3 regions of the Bacillus nitroreducens genome follow, and region 2 is predicted to be linked to each of the others. Evidence: a T-box and tRNA genes for the amino acid it is inferred to sense, from the RefSeq annotation. Region 2 holds a T-box; the other regions hold tRNA genes.

Region 1 (10,354 bases), 260 kb from region 2:
TTTTGTAAATGTCGTTTTACCTGCCCCTAAATCCCCTTCAAGGGTAATCACATCTCCTGGTTGTAACTTTTGGGCCAATCTATCTGAAAAATTCCCTGTTTCTTCAGGTGTGGTCGTTATAAACTCAAATTTTTCCATAAACTCCACCTTATTTTGTAAAATGGTTGTATCCCTTCATCTCCAACTTATGTAATTCTCCCTTATGATTCAGTAATACAGATGGGGGGCCATCTGTAACAGTACCGATTTTCGAAAGGAGATAGCCATGTTCTTTAGCCTTTTTCTGTAGTATATCCCAATCTGAAGCAGCCATTGTTCCGACTAACTCAAAGTCTTCCCCACCATACATTGCTAACTCAAGTGCACGGTCGTGAAAATGACTTAAGACTGGTTCGCTGAAAGGGATTTGATCTTGATCTATTAATAGAGTAACACTACTAGCCTTTGCAATCTCATTTGTTTCACTTGCCAAACCATCACTAACATCATTCAACGAGACCCTATCAAAAGTAGATAAAAGCCTCCCAATTTCAACTCTTGGGACAGGATATTGATGCTTCTTGATCAATATTTCTTCCGACGCTGTAAACAAATGGTCTTTTCCATGCTCTAATAATAAACTTAAACCTGCAGCTGAATCCCCAACCGTCCCAGACACAAAGACGATATCACCAGGTTGAGCATGACTGCGTAATAAATGCTTACCTTTTTCAACCTCACCAAGAACAGTAACGGTAATGACCAAAGTCTCAGCAATTGAGACAGTATCTCCACCGATCAAATCCATTTGGTACTTATCTGCTAGCATTGCCATTCCTTCATAAATCGATAACAAATCTGACTCATTCCAACTCTTAGGAATTGCAATCGACACTAAATAATAAGTAGGAATCCCTCCCATTGCTGCAATATCACTTATATTAACAGCTAATGCCTTATAGCCAATTTGATATGGAGTCAATGTGTTGGAGGTAAAGTGAATTCCCTCCACCATCGTATCCATGCAGATTATTTGTTCCATTTCCAACGTTGGACGAAATAAAGCTGCATCATCACCAATTCCAGCAATTAATCCTGATTGAGATATACTTTTTGGTTTGATTTTATTAATAAAGTGAAACTCATCCTGCAATGCCATCATAGTCACTCCTAAAAAGTCACAAAGAAAATTGTAAGTCGTGAAAAAAAGCCTTAGGACAACGCCTAAGGACCTTACACATCATTATAATTTTACCGTATTTCAACCAATTCAGCAAAAAAAGATAACCTTCTATTTGAATTAAAATTGATGGGTCTTCGTGATGACAGCATTTTCTTGCTGCATTGCAAGATAGTTAGCCTTAAGATATTATTGAATACTCTTGGATTGGTACTAGGATGAAAGGGGGCGTCATGATACATACTAAGGACTTTTTCAACTGTGCTTCTTCTGATGTCAGGCCAAAGCTGAAGGACTTACTAATCGAGAATCTTTTGATTTAGTCCTTCATACTACTCATGAAGAACATATAGGAAATAACTTCGAATCCCGTTATGAAGGGGATTTCAATTGAGATTCTCATATCTTTTCCACAAATAAAAAACCATAGCATCATGACTATGGTTTTGAAAAAATCAAAAAAAAATACGAAACCAAAAGTTTCGTTTACTTGTAAAATATGGCGGTCCCGACCGGGATCGAACCGGCGATCTCCTGCGTGACAGGCAGGCATGTTAACCGCTACACCACGGGACCAATATTTAATAATTAGCAACAAAAATTATTTTACAATAATACAGCTTAGTCGTCAATAGTTTTTTTGGTTGCGGGGGCAGGATTTGAACCTACGACCTTCGGGTTATGAGCCCGACGAGCTACCAGACTGCTCCACCCCGCGATAATAAAATATTTGCTAGCCTAGCGACGTCCTACTCTCACAGGGGCAATGCCCCAACTACCATCGGCGCTGAAGAGCTTAACTTCCGTGTTCGGTATGGGAACGGGTGTGACCTCTTCGCTATCGTCACTAGACTATTTGAAGGATTTATTCCTTCAAAACTAGATAACGTAGGCACATTCATTAATGTCTTGCTACGGCTCCTATACAGTCGCCTTCGCAATTCTATTTGGTTAAGTCCTCGATCGATTAGTATCAGTCAGCTGCACATGTCACCATGCTTCCACCTCTGACCTATCAACCTCGTCATCTTCGAGGGATCTTACTAGTTTAACACTATGGGAAATCTCATCTTGAGGGGGGCTTCATGCTTAGATGCTTTCAGCACTTATCCCTTCCACACATAGCTACCCAGCTATGCCCTTGGCAGGACAACTGGTACACCAGCGGTGTGTCCATCCCGGTCCTCTCGTACTAAGGACAGCTCCTCTCAAATTTCCTACGCCCACGACGGATAGGGACCGAACTGTCTCACGACGTTCTGAACCCAGCTCGCGTACCGCTTTAATGGGCGAACAGCCCAACCCTTGGGACCGACTACAGCCCCAGGATGCGATGAGCCGACATCGAGGTGCCAAACCTCCCCGTCGATGTGGACTCTTGGGGGAGATAAGCCTGTTATCCCCGGGGTAGCTTTTATCCGTTGAGCGATGGCCCTTCCATGCGGAACCACCGGATCACTAAGCCCGACTTTCGTCCCTGCTCGACTTGTAGGTCTCGCAGTCAAGCTCCCTTGTGCCTTTACACTCTACGAATGATTTCCAACCATTCTGAGGGAACCTTTGGGCGCCTCCGTTACTCTTTAGGAGGCGACCGCCCCAGTCAAACTGCCCACCTGACACTGTCTCCAAGGCCGATAAGGCCTTCGGGTTAGAATTTCAATACAGCCAGGGTAGTATCCCACCGACGCCTCCACCGAAGCTAGCGCTCCGGCTTCCAAGGCTCCTACCTATCCTGTACAAGCTGTACCAAAATTCAATATCAGGTTGCAGTAAAGCTCCACGGGGTCTTTCCGTCCTGTCGCGGGTAACCTGCATCTTCACAGGTACTATAATTTCACCGAGTCTCTCGTTGAGACAGTGCCCAGATCGTTACACCTTTCGTGCGGGTCAGAACTTACCTGACAAGGAATTTCGCTACCTTAGGACCGTTATAGTTACGGCCGCCGTTTACTGGGGCTTCGATTCAGAGCTTCGCTTGCGCTAACCCCTCCTCTTAACCTTCCAGCACCGGGCAGGTGTCAGCCCCTATACTTCGCCTTGCGGCTTCGCAGAGACCTGTGTTTTTGCTAAACAGTCGCCTGGGCCTATTCACTGCGGCTTTTCAGGGCTATGCACCCTAAAAAGCACCCCTTCTCCCGAAGTTACGGGGTCATTTTGCCGAGTTCCTTAACGAGAGTTCTCTCGATCACCTTAGGATTCTCTCCTCGCCTACCTGTGTCGGTTTGCGGTACGGGCACCATTTACCTCGCTAGAAGCTTTTCTTGGCAGTGTGGAATCAGGAACTTCGGTACTTTATTTCCCTCGCCATCACAGCTCAACCTTACGGTAAGCGGATTTGCCTACTTACCAGTCTAACTGCTTGGACGCACATATCCAACAGTGCGCTTACCCTATCCTCCTGCGTCCCTCCATCGCTCAAACGGTAAAGAGGTGGTACAGGAATATCAACCTGTTGTCCATCGCCTACGCTTTTCAGCCTCGGCTTAGGTCCCGACTAACCCTGAGCGGACGAGCCTTCCTCAGGAAACCTTAGGCATTCGGTGGAGGGGATTCTCACCCCTCTTTCGCTACTCATACCGGCATTCTCACTTCTAAGCGCTCCACCAGTCCTCACGGTCTGACTTCGCTGCACTTAGAACGCTCTCCTACCATTGTTCGTAAGAACAATCCATAGCTTCGGTGATACGTTTAGCCCCGGTACATTTTCGGCGCAGAGTCACTCGACCAGTGAGCTATTACGCACTCTTTAAATGGTGGCTGCTTCTAAGCCAACATCCTGGTTGTCTAAGCAACTCCACATCCTTTTCCACTTAACGTATACTTTGGGACCTTAGCTGGTGGTCTGGGCTGTTTCCCTCTTGACTACGGATCTTATCACTCGCAGTCTGACTCCCGAGAATCAAGTCTTTGGCATTCGGAGTTTGACTGAATTCGGTAACCCGATGAGGGCCCCTAGTCCAATCAGTGCTCTACCTCCAAGACTCTATACTCGAGGCTAGCCCTAAAGCTATTTCGGAGAGAACCAGCTATCTCCAAGTTCGATTGGAATTTCTCCGCTACCCACACCTCATCCCCGCACTTTTCAACGTACGTGGGTTCGGGCCTCCATTCAGTGTTACCTGAACTTCACCCTGGACATGGGTAGATCACCTGGTTTCGGGTCTACGACCACGTACTCATTCGCCCTATTCAGACTCGCTTTCGCTGCGGCTCCGTCTCTTCGACTTAACCTTGCACGTAATCGTAACTCGCCGGTTCATTCTACAAAAGGCACGCCATCACACATTAATGTGCTTTGACTACTTGTAGGCACACGGTTTCAGGTTCTATTTCACTCCCCTCCCGGGGTGCTTTTCACCTTTCCCTCACGGTACTGGTTCACTATCGGTCACTAGGGAGTATTTAGCCTTGGGAGATGGTCCTCCCAGCTTCCGACGGGATTTCACGTGTCCCGCCGTACTCAGGATCCACTCAAGAGAGAACGAAGTTTCGACTACAGGGTTGTTACCTTCTCTGACGGACCTTTCCAGGTCACTTCGTCTACTTCGCTCTTTTGTAACTCCGTATAGAGTGTCCTACAACCCCAAGAGGCAAGCCTCTTGGTTTGGGCTATCTTCCGTTTCGCTCGCCGCTACTCAGGAAATCGCGTTTGCTTTCTCTTCCTCTGGGTACTTAGATGTTTCAGTTCCCCAGGTCTACCTTCGCTTACCCTATGAATTCAGGTAAGGATACTGCCCCATTACGAGCAGTGGGTTTCCCCATTCGGAAATCTTCGGATCAATGCTTACTTACAGCTCCCCGAAGCATATCGGTGTTAGTACCGTCCTTCATCGGCTCCTAGTGCCAAGGCATCCACCGTGCGCCCTTTATAACTTAACCTGTTCGGCTTCGATAAGCTGCAAATTTCTTCGCTTCTCATGCGCCTATAAGTTTAAAGAACTTTACTTCAATGAATGTTTTGTTACGTTATCTAGTTTTCAAGGAACAAAATAACTGATTTCAATCAAATACGATTTCATCAGTAAGATTTGGTGGAGCCTAGCGGGATCGAACCGCTGACCTCCTGCGTGCAAGGCAGGCGCTCTCCCAGCTGAGCTAAGGCCCCGAATATTTTTTAATGAATGGTGGGCCTAAATGGACTCGAACCATCGACCTCACGCTTATCAGGCGTGCGCTCTAACCAGCTGAGCTATAGGCCCATTCATATATTTAACTAGAGAACAATAGCTCTCTCAAAACTAAACATAATACAAAACGTCTTTTTTATGAAGTTCGTAGAACTTCTATTGTCTAGCTACGGTTCCTAGCCTCTCGAGGTTGCTTCACTTCTTCTGTCAAAGTCTACTGACTTTTCCTTCAGAAGTTCCAGCACTTGTCGAGGCTGAACAGTCACCTTCGCTTTTCGACTTTTTCCTTAGAAAGGAGGTGATCCAGCCGCACCTTCCGATACGGCTACCTTGTTACGACTTCACCCCAATCATCTGTCCCACCTTAGGCGGCTGGCTCCTTACGGTTACCCCACCGACTTCGGGTGTTACAAACTCTCGTGGTGTGACGGGCGGTGTGTACAAGGCCCGGGAACGTATTCACCGCGGCATGCTGATCCGCGATTACTAGCGATTCCGGCTTCATGCAGGCGAGTTGCAGCCTGCAATCCGAACTGAGAATGGTTTTATGGGATTGGCTTAACCTCGCGGTTTCGCTGCCCTTTGTACCATCCATTGTAGCACGTGTGTAGCCCAGGTCATAAGGGGCATGATGATTTGACGTCATCCCCACCTTCCTCCGGTTTGTCACCGGCAGTCACCTTAGAGTGCCCAACTGAATGCTGGCAACTAAGATCAAGGGTTGCGCTCGTTGCGGGACTTAACCCAACATCTCACGACACGAGCTGACGACAACCATGCACCACCTGTCACTCTGTCCCCGAAGGGAACGTCCTATCTCTAGGAGTGTCAGAGGATGTCAAGACCTGGTAAGGTTCTTCGCGTTGCTTCGAATTAAACCACATGCTCCACCGCTTGTGCGGGCCCCCGTCAATTCCTTTGAGTTTCAGTCTTGCGACCGTACTCCCCAGGCGGAGTGCTTAATGCGTTGACTTCAGCACTAAAGGGCGGAAACCCTCTAACACTTAGCACTCATCGTTTACGGCGTGGACTACCAGGGTATCTAATCCTGTTCGCTCCCCACGCTTTCGCGCCTCAGCGTCAGTTACAGACCAGAGAGCCGCCTTCGCCACTGGTGTTCCTCCACATCTCTACGCATTTCACCGCTACACGTGGAATTCCGCTCTCCTCTTCTGCACTCAAGTCCCCCAGTTTCCAATGACCCTCCACGGTTGAGCCGTGGGCTTTCACATCAGACTTAAAGGACCGCCTGCGCGCGCTTTACGCCCAATAATTCCGGATAACGCTTGCCACCTACGTATTACCGCGGCTGCTGGCACGTAGTTAGCCGTGGCTTTCTGGTTAGGTACCGTCAAGGTACCGCCCTATTCGAACGATACTTGTTCTTCCCTAACAACAGAGCTTTACGATCCGAAGACCTTCTTCGCTCACGCGGCGTTGCTCCGTCAGACTTTCGTCCATTGCGGAAGATTCCCTACTGCTGCCTCCCGTAGGAGTCTGGGCCGTGTCTCAGTCCCAGTGTGGCCGATCACCCTCTCAGGTCGGCTACGCATCGTTGCCTTGGTGAGCCGTTACCTCACCAACTAGCTAATGCGCCGCGGGCCCATCCGTAAGTGATAGCGAGAAGCCATCTTTTAATATGAGACCATGTGGTCTCATATGTTATCCGGTATTAGCTCCGGTTTCCCGAAGTTATCCCAGTCTTACAGGTAGGTTGCCCACGTGTTACTCACCCGTCCGCCGCTAATCTTTGGGAGCAAGCTCCCTTAGATTCGCTCGACTTGCATGTATTAGGCACGCCGCCAGCGTTCATCCTGAGCCAGGATCAAACTCTCCAATAGAGTATTGATTGCTCAATAAGTTTGTTACTTAGAATTAACGTTGACGCTTGTATTATGTTTAGTTTTCAAAGAACTAAATTGGAGCGGGTGATGAGAATCGAACTCACGACATCAGCTTGGAAGGCTGAGGTTTTACCATTAAACTACACCCGCAACATTTAATTTCGTCTGGTCGGGAAGACAGGATTCGAACCTGCGACCCCTTGGTCCCAAACCAAGTGCTCTACCAAGCTGAGCTACTTCCCGATAAAATATGGCGCGCCCGAAAGGAGTCGAACCCATAACCTTCTGATCCGTAGTCAGACGCTCTATCCAATTGAGCTACGGGCGCATATTGTAAGTCGTTTGAAATCAGCGACTTTTCTATAATAACATCTCACAAGCATTATTGCAAGTACTTTTTTAAAAAACTTTTTTTGGTGCGGTCGAGAAGACTCGAACTTCCACGGGATCAACTCCCACTAGGCCCTCAACCTAGCGCGTCTGCCATTCCGCCACGACCGCAAGTTGATAGAACTTAATGCGGGTGAAGGGACTCGAACCCCCACGTCAAAGACACTAGATCCTAAGTCTAGCGCGTCTGCCAATTCCGCCACACCCGCATATTTAAGTAAAATGGTGAGCCATGAAGGATTCGAACCTTCGACCCTCTGATTAAAAGTCAGATGCTCTACCGACTGAGCTAATGGCTCCTACATGTTTTTGCATAATAATCCTTGCTATATAAGGATAAATGGCTGGGCTAGCAGGATTCGAACCTACGAATGACGGAGTCAAAGTCCGTTGCCTTACCACTTGGCTATAGCCCAATGAATTTTCATTATGAATCCTCTTCTTATAAGTATCTTCATGAACTTGCATAGCAAGAGGATATTTTGAAATATCCCAAAAGGAAATATTACGGAATATAGTTGGCGTTACTATATATCAACGAGATTCAGTAATAGATAATCCCTTTCCTTATTCCAGGTTATTATCCGTACGTTTCGGTATAATATACAACTATATTCATAAATGGTGGAGGATGACGGGATCGAACCGCCGACCCCCTGCTTGTAAGGCAGGTGCTCTCCCAGCTGAGCTAATCCTCCGTTTTAAGAGATAGAAATGGGAGGTAGGAGTTTATCAACCCTACATCCCATGATCGCATGACCCGTACGGGATTCGAACCCGTGTTACCGCCGTGAAAGGGCGGTGTCTTAACCGCTTGACCAACGGGCCATATTAAAATGGCGGAGAAGGAGGGATTTGAACCCTCGCGCCGCTTACGCGACCTACACCCTTAGCAGGGGCGCCTCTTCAGCCTCTTGAGTACTTCCCCATTGGCTCCGCAGGTAGGATTCGAACCTACGACCGATCGGTTAACAGCCGATAGCTCTACCACTGAGCTACTGCGGAATAATGTTGCGACATGTATTATTATAAAAACAGATTTTCTTGTTGTCAAGAACTTCTTTTTATAGAAAGTCAACCGTTTTGCGGCGACTTTTATAATTTAACACACGCAAAACGAAGAGTCAACTTTTATTTTATCTCCAATAATTTTCCTGAGCATTTGCCGCAAACATATCGATTTGTATCAATCCTTCTCTTCCTTACATATCCTAACCCGCAGTTCTTACAGCTATACAAATACTGTTTTGATTTTTTCTTTTTCAAAACAGATTCTAATGGTTTGCAAAATCTAGGAGCCTCTACTGCCTTTAGGAGTTCTCGAAAGTCACGGTCTCTGTGTCGGTATCCCTTACCCTCTATATGTAAATGATAATGACATAGTTCATGCTTAATAATCCCAACCAATTCTTCAATCCCACGTTCTTGATAGTATTTTGGATTTAACTCGATATTGTGTGTTCTCAGCAGATATCTTCCACCAGTCGTTTGCAATCGATTATTGAAGGTGGCTTTATGTAGAAATGGCTTACCAAAATACTCTAGAGATACTTCCTCCACAATTTTTTGAAGTTCAAATTGTTCCACAATTTCTACTTCCTTTCAATCCTTTTCGAACAGGACGTACTATGTTTGCATACATTATATATACTCAAACCAATTAATAGATTACTTTATCTCTATAGTACCATTTATTATGTTTATCTGAGGACCTAAGTTTATCCACGAGGAGGTATAGGATATGCCTATATGGCTTCAAAACCAAATGAAACGTGCCTATTACGAAAAAGATCGATACCAAATTAAATTGTTGAATCAGTGCTGGTACTTTTATAGAAAAAAACACTGCTCGTGAGGAGGCAGCTGAAAAACTTACGTTTTTATAGGTAATTAAATTGATAAATCAAAAAAGACGACTAAAAATTCATTTTTTGAATTAAAAGTCGTCTTTTTTATGCATATGATACCATTTCACCCTGGGTTATTACCCTAATAGTTTTAAAATCCGCTTTATATTTACCGTAAATATCGCCATGGCACCTTGTAATTCCATGCCAATTAGACCCGAGGATTTCGCTACATCATACCCGTGTCTGTGTTTTAATTCGCTATTTTTAGCTTCTATTTTATAACGCTCTTTGGATTTTTCTTTAAAATAGTCGCTTTCCTGAAATTCCATCTGTTCAGTATGTACATTTGATTTAATACTAACAGAATAAGTTTTACTTTTAGCACCTTCCTTATAACAACCTTCTTTAAATGGACAGTGTTTACACTTTTCGATATCAAAATAATAGGTATCCACTTGATTGGCAGCTACGCCTTTTTTACCTTGTCGAGCTTTGCGAATGGCCATATGTCCTGCCTTACAGACATACATTCCAGCATCTTTATTACATTCAAATACATCCTCTTTCTTACGAGTACCTTGAGTAACAGATGGGTTTAATTTAGCAACTAGTTTTATTTCATTCTTTTCAGTGTACTCAATATTTCCTTTTTCAGAGTAGGCTGCATAACCAATAACTGTTTCAACATCTATTCCAGCTTTTTTACTTTTTTCTATGAGTGTCTCAAGTTGTTTTCCATCATTTTTCTCACCTGAAGTAACTGCCGCGGCTGTGACAATGCGTTCCTCGCTCATCGCAAGATGTGTTTTGAATCCAAAGAAGGCAGTATCGCTTTTGTGCCCTATTTTTGCATCTTGGTCCTCGGAAATCTGTAAGTGTTCAATATCATCATCGACAGTTTCTTTCAATAAATTTAATTGTTCCTTAACTTTTGGGTACTGAACAAGAGTTTCTTCCTCCTCAATTACATCTATAAGTTTTTGA
Region 2 (10,354 bases):
GTATGGACACTGTTACAGAGCATGAAATGGCAATTGCAATGGCACGCCAAGGTGGATTAGGTATTATTCATAAAAATATGTCTATTGAACAACAAGCCGAACAGGTTGATAAAGTTAAGCGTTCAGAAAGTGGCGTTATTACGGATCCATTTTTCCTTACTCCAAGTCATCAAGTATTTGATGCTGAGCATTTAATGGGAAAATATCGTATTTCAGGTGTCCCAATTGTAAATAATCCACAAGAGCAAATCTTAGTTGGTATCCTAACCAATCGTGACCTTCGTTTTATTCAGGATTATTCGATTCAAATTTCTGATGTTATGACAAAAGAAAATCTAGTGACTGCCCCTGTTGGTACAACATTAGAACAAGCGGAAAAAATCTTACAGAAATATAAAATTGAAAAGCTTCCACTTGTTGATGAGAATGGAGTACTAAAGGGATTAATTACAATTAAAGATATTGAAAAGGTTATTGAGTTTCCGAATTCTGCTAAAGATGCACAAGGACGATTATTGGTAGGAGCAGCAGTTGGGGTATCAAAAGATACAATGCCACGTGTTGCAAAGCTAGTAGAAGCTGGAGTGGATGCAATTGTAGTAGATACAGCACATGGGCACTCAGCAGGTGTTCTTGAAACAGTAAAAGAAATTCGAAATCAATATCCAAACTTAAATATTATCGCGGGTAACGTTGCGACTGCAGAAGCTACTCGAGCTCTAATCGAGGCTGGTGCTAATGTCGTAAAAGTAGGAATTGGACCTGGTTCTATTTGTACAACACGTGTTGTTGCGGGCGTGGGTGTTCCTCAAATTACAGCGATTTATGATTGTGCAACAGAAGCTAGAAAACATGGTGTATCCATTATTGCAGACGGTGGTATTAAATATTCTGGTGATATCGTAAAAGCGTTAGCTGCTGGAGGACATGTAGTTATGCTAGGAAGCTTACTAGCAGGTGTGTCTGAAAGTCCAGGTGAAACAGAAATTTTCCAAGGTCGTCGTTTTAAGGTATATCGAGGTATGGGTTCTGTAGCAGCAATGGAAAAAGGAAGCAAAGACCGCTATTTCCAAGAAGATGCGAAAAAGTTTGTTCCTGAAGGTATTGAAGGCCGCCTTCCATATAAAGGTCCATTAACAGATACAATTTATCAATTACTAGGTGGTATTCGTTCTGGTATGGGATATTGTGGAACGAAAAATCTAGAGGAATTAAGGGAAAACGCACAATTTATTAAAATGACAGGTGCAGGATTACGTGAAAGCCATCCACATGATGTTCAGATCACGAAGGAAGCACCGAATTACTCAACACTCTAAACAAAATATAACAAATAGTAATCCATTGGTAGGATTTTTAAATAGTGGTAGATAGAGACAGGTGCTCTATCTATTTTTTTTGAGGCTGATATGTTAAAATGTTTTTTGTGCTAAATATGAAGTGGAGGTTTAAAATGTGAAAAAAAATACACAAAAGAGATTGATTATAAGTTTTATAGCAGTCCTTTTGCTATCGCTCTTTGTGGGGCAAGTCACTCCTGCAAATGCGGCACCTGCTATTAATATAAATGCAAAAAATGCTATTTTGATTGATGCTGAAACAGGTAAGATTTTATATGAAAATAATGCAGATGTTCCAGCCCCTATTGCAAGTATGACTAAAATGATGACAGAATACCTAGTGTTAGAGGCAATTGATGAAGGGACCATTACCTGGGAAACTGAAACACAAATTGATGAATTCTTACACTCTCTTTCTGCTAATTCAAACTCATCTGGTGTGGGTCTTCGATTGAACCATAATTATACAGTTAAAGAATTATATTATGCGATGGCTATTTACTCTGATAATGCAACGACCATGGCACTTGCACGTTTAATTGGTGGAACAGAAGACGGATTTGTGAAGATGATGAATGAAAAAGCTGCTGAACTAGGTATACAAGATGCTCATTTTGTAAATAGTTCGGGTCTACCAAATAGTATGTTAGGTGAGTACCGTATTAATGGATCAAGTGCAGATGAAGAAAACCTACTATCTGCAAAATCAGTAGCTTTATTAGCTTATTCTTTAATTCGAGACTACCCAGAGGTATTAGAAGTTTCTAGTATTCCACAATTTGAATTTTATGGTGAAAAACTAAACAACTGGAATTGGATGTTAAAACATGATCCAAATGAGTCTCCTTATTTTTCTAACTTCTATTACGAAGGACTAGATGGGTTAAAGACAGGTACAACACCACTGGCTGGGTATAATTTTACTGGAACTGCAGAACGAAATGGGATGCGTTTAATTTCAGTTGTAATGGGTGCCAAAAGTGAACCTGAACGATTTAATGAAACTCGTAAACTATTAGATTATGGTTTTAATAACTTTGAACAAATTGAAGTCTTCCCAGAAGGCTATCAATTAAAGGGCAATAAAGAATTAAAGGTTGTTAAAGGTAAAGAGAAAAAGGTGGAAATCTCCACAAAATCGCCTGTAAGACTATTAGTGAAAAAAGGTGAAGATAAATCCGCTTATAAAGGCAAATATAACTTTGATAAGAAAGTTGTATCAAAAGATAAAGAAATAACAGCACCATTTGAAGAAGGAACAAAGGTTGGACATATGGCTATTTCTTATAATGGTGATGGTGATGATTTGGGATATATTACGCCAAATAGTGAAGATAAGTTACAGGTAACACTCGTGACAGACTCTAGTGTTGAAAAGACAAATTGGTTCGTGCTCATGATGAGGGGAATCGGTGGGTTCTTTGGTGACATTTGGTCAAGTGCTGCGAATACAGTTAAAGGTTGGTTCTAATAAAGATCATTCAATCTCCTTCTATTTATAGAGGGAGATTTTTCTATGTTTTAATTGCCTATAAATTTGGTATAATTAGTAGGAAATAAAAGTATATGTTCGAATATTCGCAGATTTATTTTTTACTAGGCATTTACTATCTATTAAAATATGGTATGATAATGCCTATAAATCGCTAACTAACATGTAGGGGGAATCGTGATGGCAAATACAGGTACAGATCGAGTAAAACGAGGAATGGCTGAAATGCAAAAGGGCGGCGTTATTATGGACGTTGTGAATGCAGAGCAAGCTAAAATAGCAGAGGAAGCTGGAGCTGTAGCGGTAATGGCATTAGAACGTGTACCAGCTGATATAAGAGCAGCAGGTGGAGTTGCTAGAATGGCTGATCCAACAATCGTTGAAGAAGTAATGAATGCTGTTACTATTCCAGTTATGGCAAAGGCTCGTATTGGACACATTGTAGAAGCTAGAGTACTAGAAGCTCTAGGTGTTGATTATATTGATGAGAGTGAAGTATTAACTCCTGCAGATGAGGAGTTCCATTTAAATAAACGTGATTTTACGGTTCCATTCGTATGTGGATGTCGTGATTTAGGAGAAGCGACACGCCGAATTGCAGAAGGTGCATCTATGCTTCGTACAAAGGGTGAGCCTGGAACAGGGAACATTGTAGAAGCAGTACGACATATGAGAAAAGTAAATGCTCAAGTTCGCCAAGTTGTTGGAATGAGTGAAGATGAACTTATGACAGAAGCAAAAAATCTAGGAGCACCGTATGAACTACTCCTTCAAATTAAACAAGAAGGTCGTCTACCAGTTGTAAACTTTGCTGCTGGTGGTGTAGCAACACCTGCAGATGCGGCATTAATGATGCAGCTTGGTGCAGATGGTGTCTTTGTTGGTTCTGGTATTTTCAAATCAGACAATCCTGCAAAATTTGCTCGTGCAATTGTAGAAGCAACTACACATTATCAAGATTATGAATTAATTGCCAACCTTTCTAAAGGTTTAGGTAATGCTATGAAAGGTGTCGAAATTTCATCATTATTACCAGACCAACGCATGCAAGAACGAGGCTGGTAAGTTAGAGGATGGTCATATATGGTTAAAATCGGAGTATTAGGTCTTCAAGGGGCAGTAAGAGAACATGTTCGCTCAATAGAAGCCTCTGGAGCAGAAGCAGTCATCGTAAAAACAGTAGAACAGCTAGAAGAAATTGACGGGTTGATTATCCCTGGTGGGGAAAGTACAACAATGCGCCGATTAATTGATAAATATCATTTTATGGAGCCTCTTCGTTCCTTTGCTAAAAAGGGAAAGCCAATGTTCGGTACATGCGCAGGGTTAATTCTACTTGCAAAACAACTGGTTGACCACAAGGAACCGCATCTTGGCCTTATGGATGTAGTAGTTGCGCGTAATTCCTTCGGTCGTCAACGTGAAAGCTTTGAAGCAGAACTTACGATTCCTGGAATTGCTGAAGACTTTGTCGGTGTTTTTATTAGAGCACCACATATTGTAGAAGCTGGAGAAAACGTTGAAATCCTTGCAAAGCATGATGGGAGAATTGTAGCTGCACGAGAAGGTCAATTTTTAGGTTGTTCTTTCCATCCAGAACTAACTGATGATCATCGTATTACAGGCTATTTTGTAAAGATGGTTGAAGAGTCAAAAACAAAAAAACTTGTATAAACGAATGAAACATGGTAAAACTTTATATAAAGTGAACTTCTAATACTGGTATTTCATCATCCCCACTAATGGATAGTGGAACCAATTGTACCTTTACAGGTGATTTTTATTTCTTACCTGGGGGTTTATCGCACATTAAAGGGTAATTATAATGTTAAATCTATGAGAGGAAGTAGTAGCTTGTCTTTTTTCTTAAGAGAGTCGGTGGTTGGTGTGAACCGATGGAAAGGGCTAGTGAATCCATCCTTGAGTGAAGTGCTGAACGGTTTCTAGTAGGTATTTCCGGTAAATCCGTTATCTTTTTCAAGAGGAGGATACGTGTATCCTCAACTAGGGTGGTAACGCGGGTTAACTCTCGTCCCTTTTATTAGGGACGGGAGTTTTTTATGTTTTTGCAGAGTTCATGCTTATGTATCTGTTAATGCTACTAATTACATAAATAATAGGAGGTTTTGGTAATGTTAGATATCAAGTTTTTACGAAGCCATTTCGATGAGGTGAAGGAAAAACTTCAGCACCGTGGTGAGGATTTAACAGACCTAGGACGTTTTGAGGAGCTGGACAAAACACGTCGTGAGCTTATTGTTCAGACAGAAGAATTAAAAAGCAGACGAAATGAAGTATCAGGACAAATTGCAGTCTTAAAAAGAGAGAAAAAAGATGCGGATGCTCTAATAACAGAAATGCGTGAAGTGGGAGATAAAATCAAAGAGTTAGATACTCAATTACGGAATGTAGAAGAAGAATTAGAACATCTTCTGTTGTCTATTCCAAATATTCCTCATGAAAGTGTCCCAGTTGGTGAATCAGAAGATGACAACGTTGAAATTCGTAAATGGGGTGAGCTCCCACAATTTGATTTTGAACCAAAGCCACACTGGGAAATAGCTGATCAACTTGAAATCCTTGATTTTGAACGAGCTGGGAAGGTTACTGGGAGTCGCTTTGTATTTTATAAAGGACTTGGGGCAAGACTGGAAAGAGCATTATTTAACTTCATGTTAGACCTTCATGTGGAGGAACATGGGTATGAAGAAGTGATTCCACCATACCTTGTCAATCGAGCAAGTATGACGGGAACGGGGCAACTTCCAAAGTTTGAAGAGGATGCCTTCCTCATTGAGAGTGAAGACTACTTTTTAATTCCAACATCTGAGGTTCCAATTACGAATCTTCATCGTGATGAAATTGTTAGTGGTGAGGATCTACCAATTAAATACGCAGCATTTAGTGCGTGTTTCCGTTCAGAAGCGGGTTCAGCAGGAAGAGATACAAGGGGCTTGATTCGTCAGCACCAATTTAATAAGGTTGAATTAGTGAAATTTGTAAAGCCAGAGGATTCTTATAAAGCACTAGAGAGCCTAACTGCAAATGCAGAAAAAGTGCTTCAGTTACTAGGTCTTCCATACCGTGTCTTAAATATGTGTAGTGCAGATTTGGGCTTTACTGCCGCAAAAAAATATGACATCGAAGTTTGGATACCAAGCTATGGAACTTATCGCGAGATATCTTCTTGTAGTAATTTTGAAGCATTCCAGGCAAGACGTGCTAATATTCGATTCCGTCGTGATCGCGACTCTAAGCCTGAACATGTTCATACATTAAATGGTTCTGGACTTGCGGTTGGCCGAACGGTTGCTGCGATTTTAGAAAATTACCAGCAAGCAGACGGTACGGTGATCATTCCTGAAGTATTGCGTCCTTATATGCGAGGGAAGGAAGTAATCGGTCCGAAATCTTAAGAAAAGTAGGGCTAGGATTATTCAATAATTCTAGCCCGCAAAAAAATAATAAATAATGTTGACATACCATTTTATAATGTGGTATATTAATTCTTGTCGATACGGAGGAATACCCAAGTCCGGCTGAAGGGATCGGTCTTGAAAACCGACAGGGGTGTTAAAGCCCGCGGGGGTTCGAATCCCTCTTCCTCCGCCATAAATGACAAATAATACTAGCGCATAAAGTATTGGAGATGGACTCGTTACTATTATAGTAACGAGTTTTTTGTTTACGAAAATTTGACGTAAACAAAGAACCCCTTTTGAGAAAGCTATTCAAAAGGGGTCTTTTTTATTTTTTTAAAAGCTCTGCTTGTCTAATAAAGGTTGAAATTTTTTCTATAACTGGTTCGATAGAATTTTCGTCATGAAGAATATCATAATCGTTGATATTTAATCGTAAAACAGGACAGGCATTAAAGTTATTGATCCATTTTTCGTAACGAGCGTGCATTTCTTCCCAATAGGAAATAGGTGTTTGCTGCTCCATCAGTCTTCCACGTTCCTGAATTCGATTAATAATATCATCAAGGCTGCCTTCAAGATATATTAGTAAATTTGGATGGGGAAAATATGGTGTCATAACCATTGCATCAAAAAGATTGGTATATGTCTCATAGTCATCAGGTGCCATTGTTCCTTTTTCATAATGCATTCTTGCAAAAATGCCTGTATCTTCATATATTGAACGATCTTGAATAAATCCACCGCCATATTCAAAGATTTTCTTTTGTTCTTTAAATCGCTCTGCAAGGAAATAGATTTGAAGGTGAAAGCTCCATCTTTCGAAATCAGCATAAAACCGATCTAAATATGGATTGCTATCTACCTTTTCAAAGGAGGTTCTAAATCCAAGTGCATTTGCAAGAGCCTTTGTCATCGTTGACTTCCCTACTCCAACTGTACCAGCAATCGTGATTACCGCATTACTAGGGATATCATATTTTTTACGCAAATTCATTGTGTTTAGCTCCTTTTTCGAGAATAGTGTCTTCTATTTTTAATAGAATATGGTCTAGGTCCTTTTTGTTTTGTACAAAATTTAGTTTGTCTCCATTAAACCGTAGGACAGGAATATCTGGGTTAGCTTGTTCAAATTTGTCCATTGCTTGTTCATAATCACGGCTTAGTTGGCCAAGATATGCAGGGTCAATCTGTTTTTCAATGTCCCTACCACGCAGTTTAATCCGTTCCAATAAAGTATCAAGACTTGCGTGTAAATAAATCACGACATTTGGTACAGGCATATCTGACGTAAGAATCTCATAAATCTGCAGGTACTTTTGAAATTGCTGATCCTTTAATGTTCGTTCAGCGAAGATTAAGTTTTTGAAAATATGATAATCCGCAACGACTGGTTTGTCCTTTTGGAGATAAAGTTGATTAATATCTTCAAGTTGTTTATATCGATTGCAGAGGAAAAACATCTCAGTTTGGAAACTCCATTCTTCAATATTGGTATAGAATTTCCCTAAGAATGGATTTTCATCAACAATCTCTTTTAATAAGGCGAATTCAAAGTGTTCGGATATAGCCTTAGCGAGAGATGTCTTTCCAACTCCGATTGGACCCTCTACAGTAATAAAAGGAATCCTACTCCCCATCTCATGTCCCCCTTTTTACATCCTTAGAAATGCACAGATACGCATTATTTTATCACAGGTAGGTCGAGTATTGTTACTTACTGTCGAAAAAACAAACTGGGAAATATTGAGGCCTACAGGTGGAACACAAAGACGTGCTCCAGCACGTGGCATTTTTTAATCTTTGTACCTTTTATTACTTAGATAGTATCTTAGGATAGCGTGATAGTAACTTTTACTCTTATTGTTTCGAGACAAAAGTAAAAGGAACCCTGTTACGAGTTCCTTTTGAAAGATATTATCTTTTCACAACGTTGAAATTATCTGTTATCAAAAGCCAGTTTTGTGGAAATGGGAGACCTAGTTTCCAATAGCTAATTCCTCTAAGGTTGAGTTCCTTTATTAAATCAAATTTTGCTTGAATACTCCTTGCATCTTCAAACCAGACTTTGTGCTGTTTACCGTCAGCATCGGTATAGTCAAAATGTGGTGCCTGGGCTTTTGTATCATATTGAATTGGAACGTTATTTTGTTTTGCAATTTCAATTGCTCGCTGTGGGCTTACTGCCTTTGCATATTCTCCTCCTGCAACATATGGTAATGTCCAATCGTATCCGTAGAGATTTTGCCCCATCATAATTTTTGACGCAGGCATTTCAGTTAAGGCATATTCCAAGACCTCACGAACAGGACCAATAGGTGATACAGCCATTGGTGGGCCACCGCTATATCCCCATTCGTACGTCATGATAACAACAAAGTCTACGATTTCCCCATGCGCTTTGTAATCATGTGCCTCATACCATGCGCCTTCTTGTTCAGCACTAGTTTTTGGGGCCAATGCAGTTGATAGGAGCCAGCCTTCTTGGCTGAATCGCTGCTTAGCTTTCCGTAAAAAACGATTATAGGCTTCGCGATCTTCAGGGCGTAAAAATTCCATATCAAAATGAATATCTCGAAATCCATATTTTTTAGCTGTTGTGACAATGTTATCTAATAACTTATTCTGTACATTTTCATCGGTTAGAACAATTCGACCTAATTCATTACTAAATTGACCGCCCTCTAAATTAGCGACAACCATCATCAAAGTGACATTATTAGCTTGAGCGATACTAGGGAAATTGTTCATAAGCGGTTCTTTTAAAGTGCCATCACGCTGAATTTGAAAGTTAAAAGGGGCTAAATATGTTAAGTATGGGGCGGCTTGTCGTGTACTTCTTTCAAGAGCGGGACTCACTGAAGTCCCTAAAGGCTCGACATAGGCATTAATTTCCGCATTTCGTGTTGGGCGTCTCGGTATATAAATTCTAAGACCAACCGTCAATGGAGTGTTAGGTGAAATTTGATTGATTTGTGCTAATTGCTGATAATTTAGTCCGAATTTATTTGCGATTGACCAAAGACTATCGCCAGGTTGAACCCAGTAAAACTGACCAACAATTGGAATGACAATGGCCTGACCAATCACTAAGTTATTAGGATCTGGTATTTGATTTGCACGAACAATTTCATCCACTGTTGTTCCATAGGCTTGAGCGATTCCAAAAATGGATTGTCCCTGCCTTACAACATGAATTTGCATGTTTAACCTCCTCAATTTACAATCTAGGTAACACACCTTTATTACCCTATGAGAGAATGAGAAAGATGATGCTTGGTTAAAGTGTAAAATGCCTATAAGGGAGTATTAAATTTTGGAGAATTTCGATGAGTATTATATGAAATTGGCAATAGAAGAAGCAAAAAAAGCGGCAGATATAGATGAGGTACCCATTGGTGCTTTAATTGTTATGAAAAATGAAGTGATTGCATCTGCTCATAATCTTCGTGAAACAGAACAACGCTCAATTGCGCATGCGGAACTACTTGCAATAGATGAAGCATGTAAACGGATAGGGAGTTGGCGATTAGAGGATGCTACTTTGTACGTTACTCTTGAGCCGTGTGCAATGTGTTCGGGTGCTATTGTCTTGTCCCGTGTGAGCCGTGTTGTGTACGGAGCAAGTGATCCTAAGGGAGGCTGTGCAGGAACCCTCATGAATCTTTTACAGGAACAAAGATTCAATCATCAAGCTGAAGTAGTATCAGGTGTCTGTGAAGAAGAGTGTGGACAACTATTAAGTTCCTTTTTTAAAGCAATCCGAGAAAAAAAGAAGCAAGCACGAAAAAGTAAAAATGGTACAACTTGAAAAAACTTACAGCTAGATTTAATTGATTTTTTTTGTATGCTCCTATATACTAAGAATGTGTCACAAAGACACCTAACAATTTGGTATCAATTTTGCCGTGCTAAGCGGGGAGGTAGCGGTGCCCTGTACTCGCAATCCGCTCTAGCGAGGCCGAATCCCTTCACAGAGGGTAGTTATTGTAGGGTCTGCCTCAAGTAAGTGGTGTTGACGTCTGGGTCCTACGCAATGGGAACCCGCGAACCCTGTCAGGTCCGGAAGGAAGCAGCAGTAAGCGGACTCTCCCATGTGCCGT
Region 3 (10,354 bases), 1.0 Mb from region 2:
GTCGGGACCTAAGCCGAGGCTGAAAAGCGTAGGCGATGGACAACAGGTTGATATTCCTGTACCACCTCTTTACTGTTTGAGCGATGGAGGGACGCAGGAGGATAGGGTAAGCGCACTGTTGGATATGTGCGTCCAAGCAGTTAGACTGGTAAGTAGGCAAATCCGCTTACCGTAAGGTTGAGCTGTGATGGCGAGGGAAATATAGTACCGAAGTTCCTGATTCCACACTGCCAAGAAAAGCTTCTAGCGAGGTAAATGGTGCCCGTACCGCAAACCGACACAGGTAGGCGAGGAGAGAATCCTAAGGTGATCGAGAGAACTCTCGTTAAGGAACTCGGCAAAATGACCCCGTAACTTCGGGAGAAGGGGTGCTTTTTAGGGTGCATAGCTCTGAAAAGCCGCAGTGAATAGGCCCAGGCGACTGTTTAGCAAAAACACAGGTCTCTGCGAAGCCGCAAGGCGAAGTATAGGGGCTGACACCTGCCCGGTGCTGGAAGGTTAAGAGGAGGGGTTAGCGCAAGCGAAGCTCTGAATCGAAGCCCCAGTAAACGGCGGCCGTAACTATAACGGTCCTAAGGTAGCGAAATTCCTTGTCAGGTAAGTTCTGACCCGCACGAAAGGTGTAACGATCTGGGCACTGTCTCAACGAGAGACTCGGTGAAATTATAGTACCTGTGAAGATGCAGGTTACCCGCGACAGGACGGAAAGACCCCGTGGAGCTTTACTGCAACCTGATATTGAATTTTGGTACAGCTTGTACAGGATAGGTAGGAGCCTTGGAAGCCGGAGCGCTAGCTTCGGTGGAGGCGTCGGTGGGATACTACCCTGGCTGTATTGAAATTCTAACCCGAAGGCCTTATCGGCCTTGGAGACAGTGTCAGGTGGGCAGTTTGACTGGGGCGGTCGCCTCCTAAAGAGTAACGGAGGCGCCCAAAGGTTCCCTCAGAATGGTTGGAAATCATTCGTAGAGTGTAAAGGCACAAGGGAGCTTGACTGCGAGACCTACAAGTCGAGCAGGGACGAAAGTCGGGCTTAGTGATCCGGTGGTTCCGCATGGAAGGGCCATCGCTCAACGGATAAAAGCTACCCCGGGGATAACAGGCTTATCTCCCCCAAGAGTCCACATCGACGGGGAGGTTTGGCACCTCGATGTCGGCTCATCGCATCCTGGGGCTGTAGTCGGTCCCAAGGGTTGGGCTGTTCGCCCATTAAAGCGGTACGCGAGCTGGGTTCAGAACGTCGTGAGACAGTTCGGTCCCTATCCGTCGTGGGCGTAGGAAATTTGAGAGGAGCTGTCCTTAGTACGAGAGGACCGGGATGGACACACCGCTGGTGTACCAGTTGTCCTGCCAAGGGCATAGCTGGGTAGCTATGTGTGGAAGGGATAAGTGCTGAAAGCATCTAAGCATGAAGCCCCCCTCAAGATGAGATTTCCCATAGTGTTAAACTAGTAAGATCCCTCGAAGATGACGAGGTTGATAGGTCAGAGGTGGAAGCATGGTGACATGTGCAGCTGACTGATACTAATCGATCGAGGACTTAACCAAATAGAATTGCGAAGGCGACTGTATAGGAGCCGTAGCAAGACAAATGAATGAATGTGCGTACGTTATCTAGTTTTGAAGGAATGAAAATTTCTTCTTGCATTTTTTTGAGAAGATAGTATAATATATCTTGTCTTTATCTTATCTAGTGACGATAGCGAAGAGGTCACACCCGTTCCCATACCGAACACGGAAGTTAAGTTCTTCAGCGCCGATGGTAGTTGGGGCATTGCCCCTGTGAGAGTAGGACGTTGCTAGGTTGAAAAGATGGAGGATTAGCTCAGCTGGGAGAGCACCTGCCTTACAAGCAGGGGGTCGGCGGTTCGATCCCGTCATCCTCCACCATAATTCCTAAATGTGCCGGTTTAGCTCAATTGGTAGAGCAACTGACTTGTAATCAGTAGGTTGGGGGTTCAAGTCCTCTAGCCGGCACCATTTAGAGCCATTAGCTCAGTCGGTAGAGCATCTGACTTTTAATCAGAGGGTCGAAGGTTCGAATCCTTCATGGCTCACCATTTTATTTAAATATGCGGGTGTGGCGGAATTGGCAGACGCGCTAGACTTAGGATCTAGTGTCTTTGACGTGGGGGTTCGAGTCCCTTCACCCGCATTATGCGGAAGTAGTTCAGTGGTAGAACACCACCTTGCCAAGGTGGGGGTCGCGGGTTCGAATCCCGTCTTCCGCTCCAGAAGTTATTTACTAAATTGCCGGGGTGGCGGAACTGGCAGACGCACAGGACTTAAAATCCTGCGGTAGGTGACTACCGTACCGGTTCGATTCCGGTCCTCGGCACCATTTTAATAGTAAATGCGCCCGTAGCTCAATTGGATAGAGCGTCTGACTACGGATCAGAAGGTTATGGGTTCGACTCCTTTCGGGCGCGCCATTACGGGAAGTAGCTCAGCTTGGTAGAGCACTTGGTTTGGGACCAAGGGGTCGCAGGTTCGAATCCTGTCTTCCCGACCATTAATATAATCCATTTGGGGCCTTAGCTCAGCTGGGAGAGCGCCTGCCTTGCACGCAGGAGGTCAGCGGTTCGATCCCGCTAGGCTCCACCAATAGACTCTTAAAAGTATAATTATTTATGGCGGTGTAGCTCAGCTGGCTAGAGCGTACGGTTCATACCCGTGAGGTCGGGGGTTCGATCCCCTCCGCCGCTACCATTAATATTAAATATCTAGGACCTTTAGCTCAGCTGGTTAGAGCAGACGGCTCATAACCGTCCGGTCGTAGGTTCGAGTCCTACAAGGTCCACCAGTTACAACTTTTTATATGTGGAGGAATACCCAAGTCCGGCTGAAGGGATCGGTCTTGAAAACCGACAGGGGTGTTAAAGCCCGCGGGGGTTCGAATCCCTCTTCCTCCGCCATATTTATTTTGAAATAGTTTGTTATTAGCGCGGGGTGGAGCAACGAGCGTTGCATCATCGAAATAACTACGAGTTGTCCCGACGGATATAGCTTCTTGATTAGCTAGTAGAGGAAGGGACAGTAAATAATAAACTAGTCGCATAACAAGGTATTATATAATTTTCTATTATCGCGGGGTGGAGCAGTCTGGTAGCTCGTCGGGCTCATAACCCGAAGGTCGTAGGTTCAAATCCTGCCCCCGCAACCAAAAAAACTCTTGACACTTACTAGAAACTATCGTAAAATAGTATTTGTCTTTCTGAAAAAAAGGTCCCGTGGTGTAGCGACGAGCGACACTTCATCGAGTAAGCTACGAGTTGTCCCGACGGACAAAACATCTCGAATAAGCTAGTAGAGGAAGGGACAGTTATTACAAGTATTGTGTATTGAAAGTTTTTATTAAGAAAAAAAGGTCCCGTGGTGTAGCGGTTAACATGCCTGCCTGTCACGCAGGAGATCGCCGGTTCGATCCCGGTCGGGACCGCCATATGCAGTGGCTCAGTAGCTCAGTCGGTAGAGCAAAGGACTGAAAATCCTTGTGTCGGCGGTTCGATTCCGTCCTGAGCCACCTTACTAATTCCATAAAGATTAATGGCGGTTGTGGCGAAGTGGTTAACGCATCGGATTGTGGTTCCGACATTCGTGGGTTCGATTCCCATCAGCCGCCCCATATGACAAAATGCGGGTGTAGTTTAATGGTAAAACCTCAGCCTTCCAAGCTGATGTCGTGAGTTCGATTCTCATCACCCGCTCCAATTATTAAATGGGCCTATAGCTCAGCTGGTTAGAGCGCACGCCTGATAAGCGTGAGGTCGATGGTTCGAGTCCATTTAGGCCCACCATATATTATTCCACAGTAGCTCAGTGGTAGAGCTATCGGCTGTTAACCGATCGGTCGTAGGTTCGAATCCTACCTGTGGAGCCATTTTTGGGGAAGTACTCAAGTGGCTGAAGAGGCGCCCCTGCTAAGGGTGTAGGTCGCGTAAGCGGCGCGAGGGTTCAAATCCCTCCTTCTCCGCCATGATACTTTATATAGATGAATATTATGGCCCGTTGGTCAAGCGGTTAAGACACCGCCCTTTCACGGCGGTAACACGGGTTCGAATCCCGTACGGGTCATCAAGCGTTATGAGGTTTCCTCATGGCGCTTTTTTATTTGCATTTTACTTGAAACATTTAAGATCGTATTCTCACGGTCCAAGTGTAAATAAAACCAATAGTAGAATGACTTCAAATAAACTGTGAGAACGTATTCAACTACACTTTGTTCCAAAAGAAAAACACCCGTAAAGGTGTTTTAGTCTTGGCTAATGATATCATCTTCAATTTTTTTCCCAGGATTATCTAGATCAACATCGGAAAAGAGTCCTGGTGAGACACCACGAAACATATCAAATGCAAGTATTTTATCATCAGGTGCATCAAATAGTGGAACAACGGGGTTGCTCTTTACTTCATCTTTACGTTTCACCTTTTCCCACCTCCACTTATTATCCTCCCAGATATGACCGTAATTATTCTATCTGTTATCACCGTTTAATAAATTACCAATTCCACCTAGTATGCTACCTTCACCAGTGTTTCCTCCATTTTTAGGTGCACTAGCAAAGATTCGGTCTGCAAGACGGCTGAAGGGCAGTGACTGAACCCAAACTGTTCCAGGCCCTCTGACGGTTGCGTAGAATAACCCTTCTCCACCAAAAAAGGCTGTTTTTATTTTACCAACATACTCGATATTATAATTTACATCTTTTGTCATTCCGACTAAACAGCCTGTGTCTATACGAAGTAATTCTCCTGGTTGCAGTTCTTTTCTATGAATGGTCCCACCTGCATGTAAAAAAGCTAGTCCATCTCCTTCAAGTTTTTGCATAATGAATCCCTCACCACCGAAGAAGCCAGTACCTAATTTGCGTTGAAAGTCAATTCCAACTGATACGCCTTTTGCTGCACAGAGAAAAGCATCTTTTTGACAAACTACTTTTCCACCAAGCATGCTTAAATCCACAGGGATGATTTTCCCAGGGTAGGGAGCTGCAAACGAAACGTGTTTTTTACCCATTTGCCTATTTGTAAAAACAGTCATAAAAAGGCTTTCTCCTGTTAAGACTCTTTTCCCTGCACCAAACAGTTTTCCTATAAGTCCTCCGCTTTCAGAATCTGAGCCATCACCGAATATGGTCTCCATCGAGATTCCATCTTCCATCATCATCATCGCCCCAGCTTCTGCAATTACACTTTCATCTGGATCTAACTCGATTTCTACAAATTGCATGTCATCTCCATAAAGTTTGTATTCAATTTCATGAGCATTCATTTATTTCTTCCTTTCGATATAAAATTAAATATAAAGTAACAGTTCGTCATTGATTATTATTTTCCTTTAAATTAAATTTGTTTTACATAAAAACATGAAAAGCAGTGGATTTAACCACTGCTTTCTTACTCAATCCTCGGCCTCGTCCTTTGTATATGGTTCCTTTTCATACGGTGGGAGATCACCGAACATTGTCATAATTCCTTCTTCATCGAGTGCCTCTTCATACCTCTCATGTTGGCTATTAGGATAGATCATTATTTCTTTTCCTTCGATATCAGTCGCCACAAAATTTTCGTAATCCTCAACATATCCCACATTTTCTTCGGAATCCATGAATACTTCGTTATAGCTATCAACTGGATCTACAAGGTCTGAAGGGGATTCAGAAGTTCCGTATTTTGCAACATCCTGCCAAGAGTCCTCTGCATCAAAAGATACATTTTCATCTTCATGAACAAATTTTTCAAATGGCGGAATCAACACGCCTTCTTCAATAGGTCTATTATGTGATACTACTTGGGTAGGGCTATGCTCAACACAATACGTTGTTGTTGGAATAGCTTGAAGACGATCAACAGAAATGTCTTTTCCACATTTTTCACATTTACCGTATGTGCCTTCTTCGATTGCCTGTAGGGCATAATTAATATCTTCTAGCTCTTTTTCGATATGCTCATTTAATGCAATGTCCTTTTCACGTTCATATAACTCTGTTCCTTCATCACCTGGATGATTGTCGTAAGAGGACAATTCTCCAACTGAGCCATGTAAATGTCCGCGTTCTAGGTCAAAATGATCGCTATCCCTTAATTGCTCTTCAACTTCTTTTTTTGCGTTTATCAACTGTGAACGGAAGGTTGATAATTGCTTATTTGATAACATGAAAAGCACTCCTTCCACGATGTTTTCGTAACGAATCTTGTTATGTATTATTTACATAAACACGAAAATCATTAATGTAAAAATGTGCTTGTATGGTCGAGACAAAAAGAAAAAACACGATTAAAATCGTGTTTTTTAAAAGTAATATCCGATAAAGATTCCAATGGATAATAAAAATCCAAAGAAGGTATTAGTTTGGGCTGTTGCTTTCATGGCAGGCATCATTTGAATTGGCTCCGTTTTTCCTATGAAGCCAGTTACAGCTTGAATAGCTTTAGGTGCACTTAGGAATACAAGGAAGCACCAGAAAGAGGCAATGCCCATTCCTGCTAGAACTATAATCCAAAGATAGGAAATAATAAACAAAGCTGCTAAAAATTTTATCGAATTGCTTTTTCCTAATAAAATGGGTAATGTTCTACGTCCATTCTTTTTATCTCCATCTAGATCACGAATATTGTTGGACATATTAATGGCTCCAACAAGAATCATAATTGGAATTGAGATTAATACACTTGTTGTTGAAACAGTACCAGTTTGGATGAAATAAGATATTAAAATAATAATCATGCCCATAAAGAAACCAGCTGCTAGCTCTCCAAATGGTGTAGATGAAATAGGAAGTGGGCCACCTGTGTATAAATAGCCTACCGTCATACAAATCGTTCCAACAAGTGCTAACCACCAGCTACTATTTAGGCAGATATAAACACCTAGTAGTGTGGCAATCCCAAAGAAAAGAAAGGCTAAGTTTAAAATTACTTTTGGCTTTACCCCATCACGAACAATAGTCCCACCAATTCCTACTGATTCTGCTGTATCAAGCCCACGCTTAAAATCAAAATACTCATTAAACATATTAGTTGCTGCCTGAATAAGGAGACAAGCAAGCAACATCGTAATGAACAAGCCGATGTTTATGGATGTATCTGATAGTGCAAGGACTGTACCTAAAATAACAGGAACAAAAGAAGCAGTAAGTGTGTGAGGTCGCATAAGTCTCCACCATACCTGAAAGCTATTTGTAGGCTTATCAGATAGCTTCTGATTTGACTGAAGTTGTGTTTGCATAGACTTCTCCTCTCATGTCAACTCATATATATCCACAATACAGTTTAGTGAATCGGACAAATACTGTCAATGGTTTAAAGTAGCAATACCGTGATACTTGAGCTATTGTCTTGATATAATCAGACCGATAAATCCCTTGATATATAATAATAGGATGAAAGTGGTCATGGAACAGGTAGGTGTGGTAGAATCAAGTTTGGTAACTACTATTCGTTGTAATTTATAAATTCTAATTATGACTAAATTATATAACAATAATTAAGTGAGTATTTTTTAAAGGTAACATTCGTATAAATGGTATACTATAAATAGCGATTACGTTTAGGATAAATTAAGATGGAATATATTTCGGGGGGATAAAGTTGGTAATGATACAACAAAAGGGTTTGAGAGAATACATAGAGAAAGGTTTGATCCGTTCAAAGGAAATTTCTAAGCCTGTACTTGTGAGTCAGGTAAAAGAAATGAAGAACATAGACCCCCTATTGTTCTTTGCTGCGGGGAAAAAAGAACCTTTTACAACAAGGAGTTATTGGTCTAATCCAACCAATGATACGATTATCGTTGGGCTTGGAGAGGCATATTCGATTACTGATAATGAATCTACGGAACGTTTTAATAACGTTGAGAAAAAATGGAAAAGCCTTATTGAAAATGCAATCATTGTGGATGATTTTACTCCATATTCTACTGGTCCTATTTTAATGGGAGGATTTTCTTTTGATCCTTTGAAAAAAAGAACAGAGTTATGGAATCAATTCGATGATGCAAAATTTGTGTTGCCTACACTTATACTTTCAGTTTATAAGGGGAGAGCTTTTATAACAACCAATATTGTGTGCGAGCCTTCGAACGCAACATCAATAGTATTGGACTTTGAAATGAACGAGGAGTTTCTAGTGAACCATCTACCGTATCATCAAAGTTCGTCTTTTAGTAAAGAAGAAGTTCAACCAGTAGAATGGATGGAATCTGTTCGCAATGCAACAAAAAAAGTACAAAATGGTGACGTAGAGAAAGTAGTACTTGCTAGAGAAATCAAACTACATTTTGATGAACAAATCGAAGCAGATGGTGTGTTAGCTAGGCTTAAAGAAGAACAACCAATGAGTTATTTATTTGCCATTGAATATGGAAATTCATGCTTTATTGGCGCCTCTCCTGAAAGGCTTGTTAAGAAAAAGAATAAAGAGTTCTTAAGTACCTGTTTAGCTGGTTCAATTCGCCGAGGGAAAACTCCTTCAGAGGACAAAGAACTTGAGAATGAGATTTTAAGTGATCCTAAAAATTTGCATGAGCATGATGTGGTAGTACAAATGATTAAATATGAAATGAAAGAATCATGTACGAGTATCTCTTCCCCATCACATCCAGGTATTTTAAAAATGAGAGATATACAACACTTATATACACCTGTCAAAGGTATTGCAAAGGAAAACGTGTCATTGTTAACGGTTGTAAATCGATTACACCCAACACCTGCTCTTGGGGGACAACCTAAACAAAAATCTTTTGAATTGATTCGGGAGCTAGAAGTACTCGACCGTGGTTGGTATGGAAGTCCAGTTGGCTGGTTAGATCGTAATGATAATGGAGAATTTGCAGTTGCCATTCGTTCGGGATTAATAAATGGTAAGAAAGCATCATTATTTGCTGGTTGTGGAATCGTAGGGGATTCCAATCCAGAAAGTGAATATACAGAAACGATGATTAAGTTTAGGCCGATGCTATCCGCGTTAGGAGGATTAGATAATGAATAATCAAACATTAACTCGTTATGTAGCATCATTTGTAGATGAATTAGTTCGAGTTGGAGTTACAGAGGCAGTTGTGAGTCCTGGTTCCCGTTCGACCCCAATGGCCATCTTAATGGCTGAACATCCTAAGATGAATGTTACGATAAATATTGACGAACGTTCCTCCGCTTTCTATGCATTGGGTATAGCTAAGGCTACGAAAAAACCAGTTGCCATCCTTTGTACCTCTGGTACAGCGGCAGCCAACTATTTTCCTGCAATTGTTGAAGCATATTATTCAAGGGTTCCACTTATTGTGTTAACGGCAGATCGACCGCATGAATTACGTGATGTTGGTGCACCGCAAGCCATTGATCAAAATCATTTATATGGAAATCATTCGAAATGGTTCGTTGAAATGGCATTACCCGAGGAATCTGAGCAAATGTTATCATATGTTCGAACAATGGCTGGAAGAGCAGCAGGAACTGCTCTATCTGCTCCAGCAGGACCCGTTCATCTGAATTTCCCTTTCCGTGAACCATTAGTCCCTAACCTTAACCTTGAAAATATATGGAGTACAAGCGGAAAACAAGGGAAAAATGTGAATGTGTTCGTTGGGAAACCGACAATGAATGAAGAACAAGCTCAGCTTATAAGTAACTTACTTAGTGATAAAAAGAGAGGCGTTATTGTTTGTGGTGCATATGACGAACCAGAGTTTGGATATGCTGTGACAACTCTAGCAGAAACACTACAATTTCCCATACTTGCAGACCCATTATCACAGCTACGGAGTGGTGAACATCCAAAGTCATTCATAGTAGATGGATATGATGCATTTTTGCGTAATGAAGCGTTTCGAGAAACATTTTCGCCTGATATCATTATTCGCTTTGGGGCAATGCCTGTATCGAAATCCCTTCTTCAATTTATTCAAAAACATAAAGAAACGCCACAAATTATTGTGGATGGAGATGGGGGATGGAGAGACCCGACACTATTTGCGACTGATATGATTTACTGTGATGAATTAGCGTTTTGCAACATGTTAATGAATAGAACAGAGAAACGAACTGATACAAGTTGGGCAAACTCATGGTTTAAGATAAACGAGATTGTAAATAAAAATGTAAACGCCGTACATAAAGAAAACAGCTTATTTGAAGGAAAGGTCTTTACTGAGCTTCAGGATATCCTTCCTACGGGTTCAAGTTTGTTCGTCGGTAATAGCATGCCAATACGTGACCTAGATACTTTTTTTACAAATAATGAAAAAGGAATTCATGTTTTTGCAAACCGTGGTGCGAATGGAATTGATGGACTTGTCTCAACAGCATTGGGAATTAGCTCACAAAAGAAACATACTGTATTAGTGATTGGTGACCTT

What was found. The T-box of region 2 lies ahead of serS (serine--tRNA ligase). A T-box ahead of a tRNA ligase gene usually reads a tRNA of that ligase, here a tRNA-Ser.
Region 1: it encodes a tRNA-Ser, which carries the amino acid that the T-box ahead of serS (serine--tRNA ligase) is inferred to sense. The anticodon was not compared.
Region 3: it encodes a tRNA-Ser, which carries the amino acid that the T-box ahead of serS (serine--tRNA ligase) is inferred to sense. The anticodon was not compared.

What each region holds. Positions count from the first base shown of each region.
Region 1 is NZ_CAXHYI020000003.1:772,492-782,845, forward strand. It holds gene tsaE (tRNA (adenosine(37)-N6)-threonylcarbamoyltransferase complex ATPase subunit type 1 TsaE) at 1-138, opposite strand, end outside; gene thiL (thiamine-phosphate kinase) at 149-1,138, opposite strand; tRNA gene ACWPVE_RS07560 (tRNA-Asp) at 1,660-1,735, opposite strand; tRNA gene ACWPVE_RS07565 (tRNA-Met) at 1,801-1,877, opposite strand; rRNA gene rrf (5S ribosomal RNA) at 1,896-2,011, opposite strand; rRNA gene ACWPVE_RS07575 (23S ribosomal RNA) at 2,107-5,038, opposite strand; tRNA gene ACWPVE_RS07580 (tRNA-Ala) at 5,189-5,264, opposite strand; tRNA gene ACWPVE_RS07585 (tRNA-Ile) at 5,282-5,358, opposite strand; rRNA gene ACWPVE_RS07590 (16S ribosomal RNA) at 5,578-7,127, opposite strand; tRNA gene ACWPVE_RS07595 (tRNA-Gly) at 7,207-7,280, opposite strand; tRNA gene ACWPVE_RS07600 (tRNA-Pro) at 7,297-7,373, opposite strand; tRNA gene ACWPVE_RS07605 (tRNA-Arg) at 7,382-7,458, opposite strand; tRNA gene ACWPVE_RS07610 (tRNA-Leu) at 7,545-7,631, opposite strand; tRNA gene ACWPVE_RS07615 (tRNA-Leu) at 7,649-7,729, opposite strand; tRNA gene ACWPVE_RS07620 (tRNA-Lys) at 7,744-7,819, opposite strand; tRNA gene ACWPVE_RS07625 (tRNA-Gln) at 7,862-7,936, opposite strand; tRNA gene ACWPVE_RS07630 (tRNA-Val) at 8,143-8,218, opposite strand; tRNA gene ACWPVE_RS07635 (tRNA-Glu) at 8,277-8,348, opposite strand; tRNA gene ACWPVE_RS07640 (tRNA-Ser) at 8,358-8,448, opposite strand; tRNA gene ACWPVE_RS07645 (tRNA-Asn) at 8,451-8,525, opposite strand; gene ACWPVE_RS07650 (SprT family protein) at 8,652-9,107, opposite strand; gene cmpA (cortex morphogenetic protein CmpA) at 9,262-9,375, shown strand; partial or broken gene ACWPVE_RS07660 (IS1182 family transposase) at 9,505-10,354, opposite strand, start outside.
Region 2 is NZ_CAXHYI020000003.1:1,036,561-1,046,914, reverse strand. It holds gene guaB (IMP dehydrogenase) at 1-1,319, shown strand, start outside; gene ACWPVE_RS09040 (D-alanyl-D-alanine carboxypeptidase family protein) at 1,456-2,811, shown strand; gene pdxS (pyridoxal 5'-phosphate synthase lyase subunit PdxS) at 3,013-3,897, shown strand; gene pdxT (pyridoxal 5'-phosphate synthase glutaminase subunit PdxT) at 3,916-4,506, shown strand; T-box leader at 4,660-4,872, shown strand; gene serS (serine--tRNA ligase) at 4,965-6,248, shown strand; tRNA gene ACWPVE_RS09020 (tRNA-Ser) at 6,352-6,444, shown strand; gene ACWPVE_RS09015 (deoxynucleoside kinase) at 6,580-7,248, opposite strand; gene ACWPVE_RS09010 (deoxynucleoside kinase) at 7,235-7,891, opposite strand; gene ACWPVE_RS09005 (LysM peptidoglycan-binding domain-containing protein) at 8,169-9,455, opposite strand; gene tadA (tRNA adenosine(34) deaminase TadA) at 9,565-10,062, shown strand; RNA gene ffs (signal recognition particle sRNA large type) at 10,158-10,354, shown strand, end outside.
Region 3 is NZ_CAXHYI020000003.1:2,052,970-2,063,323, forward strand. It holds rRNA gene ACWPVE_RS13755 (23S ribosomal RNA) at 1-1,548, shown strand, start outside; rRNA gene rrf (5S ribosomal RNA) at 1,690-1,805, shown strand; tRNA gene ACWPVE_RS13765 (tRNA-Val) at 1,815-1,890, shown strand; tRNA gene ACWPVE_RS13770 (tRNA-Thr) at 1,905-1,980, shown strand; tRNA gene ACWPVE_RS13775 (tRNA-Lys) at 1,985-2,060, shown strand; tRNA gene ACWPVE_RS13780 (tRNA-Leu) at 2,075-2,155, shown strand; tRNA gene ACWPVE_RS13785 (tRNA-Gly) at 2,160-2,234, shown strand; tRNA gene ACWPVE_RS13790 (tRNA-Leu) at 2,253-2,341, shown strand; tRNA gene ACWPVE_RS13795 (tRNA-Arg) at 2,356-2,432, shown strand; tRNA gene ACWPVE_RS13800 (tRNA-Pro) at 2,436-2,512, shown strand; tRNA gene ACWPVE_RS13805 (tRNA-Ala) at 2,529-2,604, shown strand; tRNA gene ACWPVE_RS13810 (tRNA-Met) at 2,633-2,709, shown strand; tRNA gene ACWPVE_RS13815 (tRNA-Ile) at 2,727-2,803, shown strand; tRNA gene ACWPVE_RS13820 (tRNA-Ser) at 2,823-2,915, shown strand; tRNA gene ACWPVE_RS13825 (tRNA-Met) at 3,087-3,163, shown strand; tRNA gene ACWPVE_RS13830 (tRNA-Asp) at 3,367-3,442, shown strand; tRNA gene ACWPVE_RS13835 (tRNA-Phe) at 3,451-3,523, shown strand; tRNA gene ACWPVE_RS13840 (tRNA-His) at 3,550-3,625, shown strand; tRNA gene ACWPVE_RS13845 (tRNA-Gly) at 3,637-3,710, shown strand; tRNA gene ACWPVE_RS13850 (tRNA-Ile) at 3,721-3,797, shown strand; tRNA gene ACWPVE_RS13855 (tRNA-Asn) at 3,806-3,880, shown strand; tRNA gene ACWPVE_RS13860 (tRNA-Ser) at 3,886-3,976, shown strand; tRNA gene ACWPVE_RS13865 (tRNA-Glu) at 4,003-4,074, shown strand; gene ACWPVE_RS13870 (hypothetical protein) at 4,253-4,426, opposite strand; gene ACWPVE_RS13875 (TIGR00266 family protein) at 4,475-5,272, opposite strand; gene ACWPVE_RS13880 (TraR/DksA C4-type zinc finger protein) at 5,402-6,157, opposite strand; gene ACWPVE_RS13885 (1,4-dihydroxy-2-naphthoate polyprenyltransferase) at 6,293-7,228, opposite strand; gene ACWPVE_RS13890 (isochorismate synthase) at 7,597-8,988, shown strand; gene menD (2-succinyl-5-enolpyruvyl-6-hydroxy-3-cyclohexene-1-carboxylic-acid synthase) at 8,981-10,354, shown strand, end outside.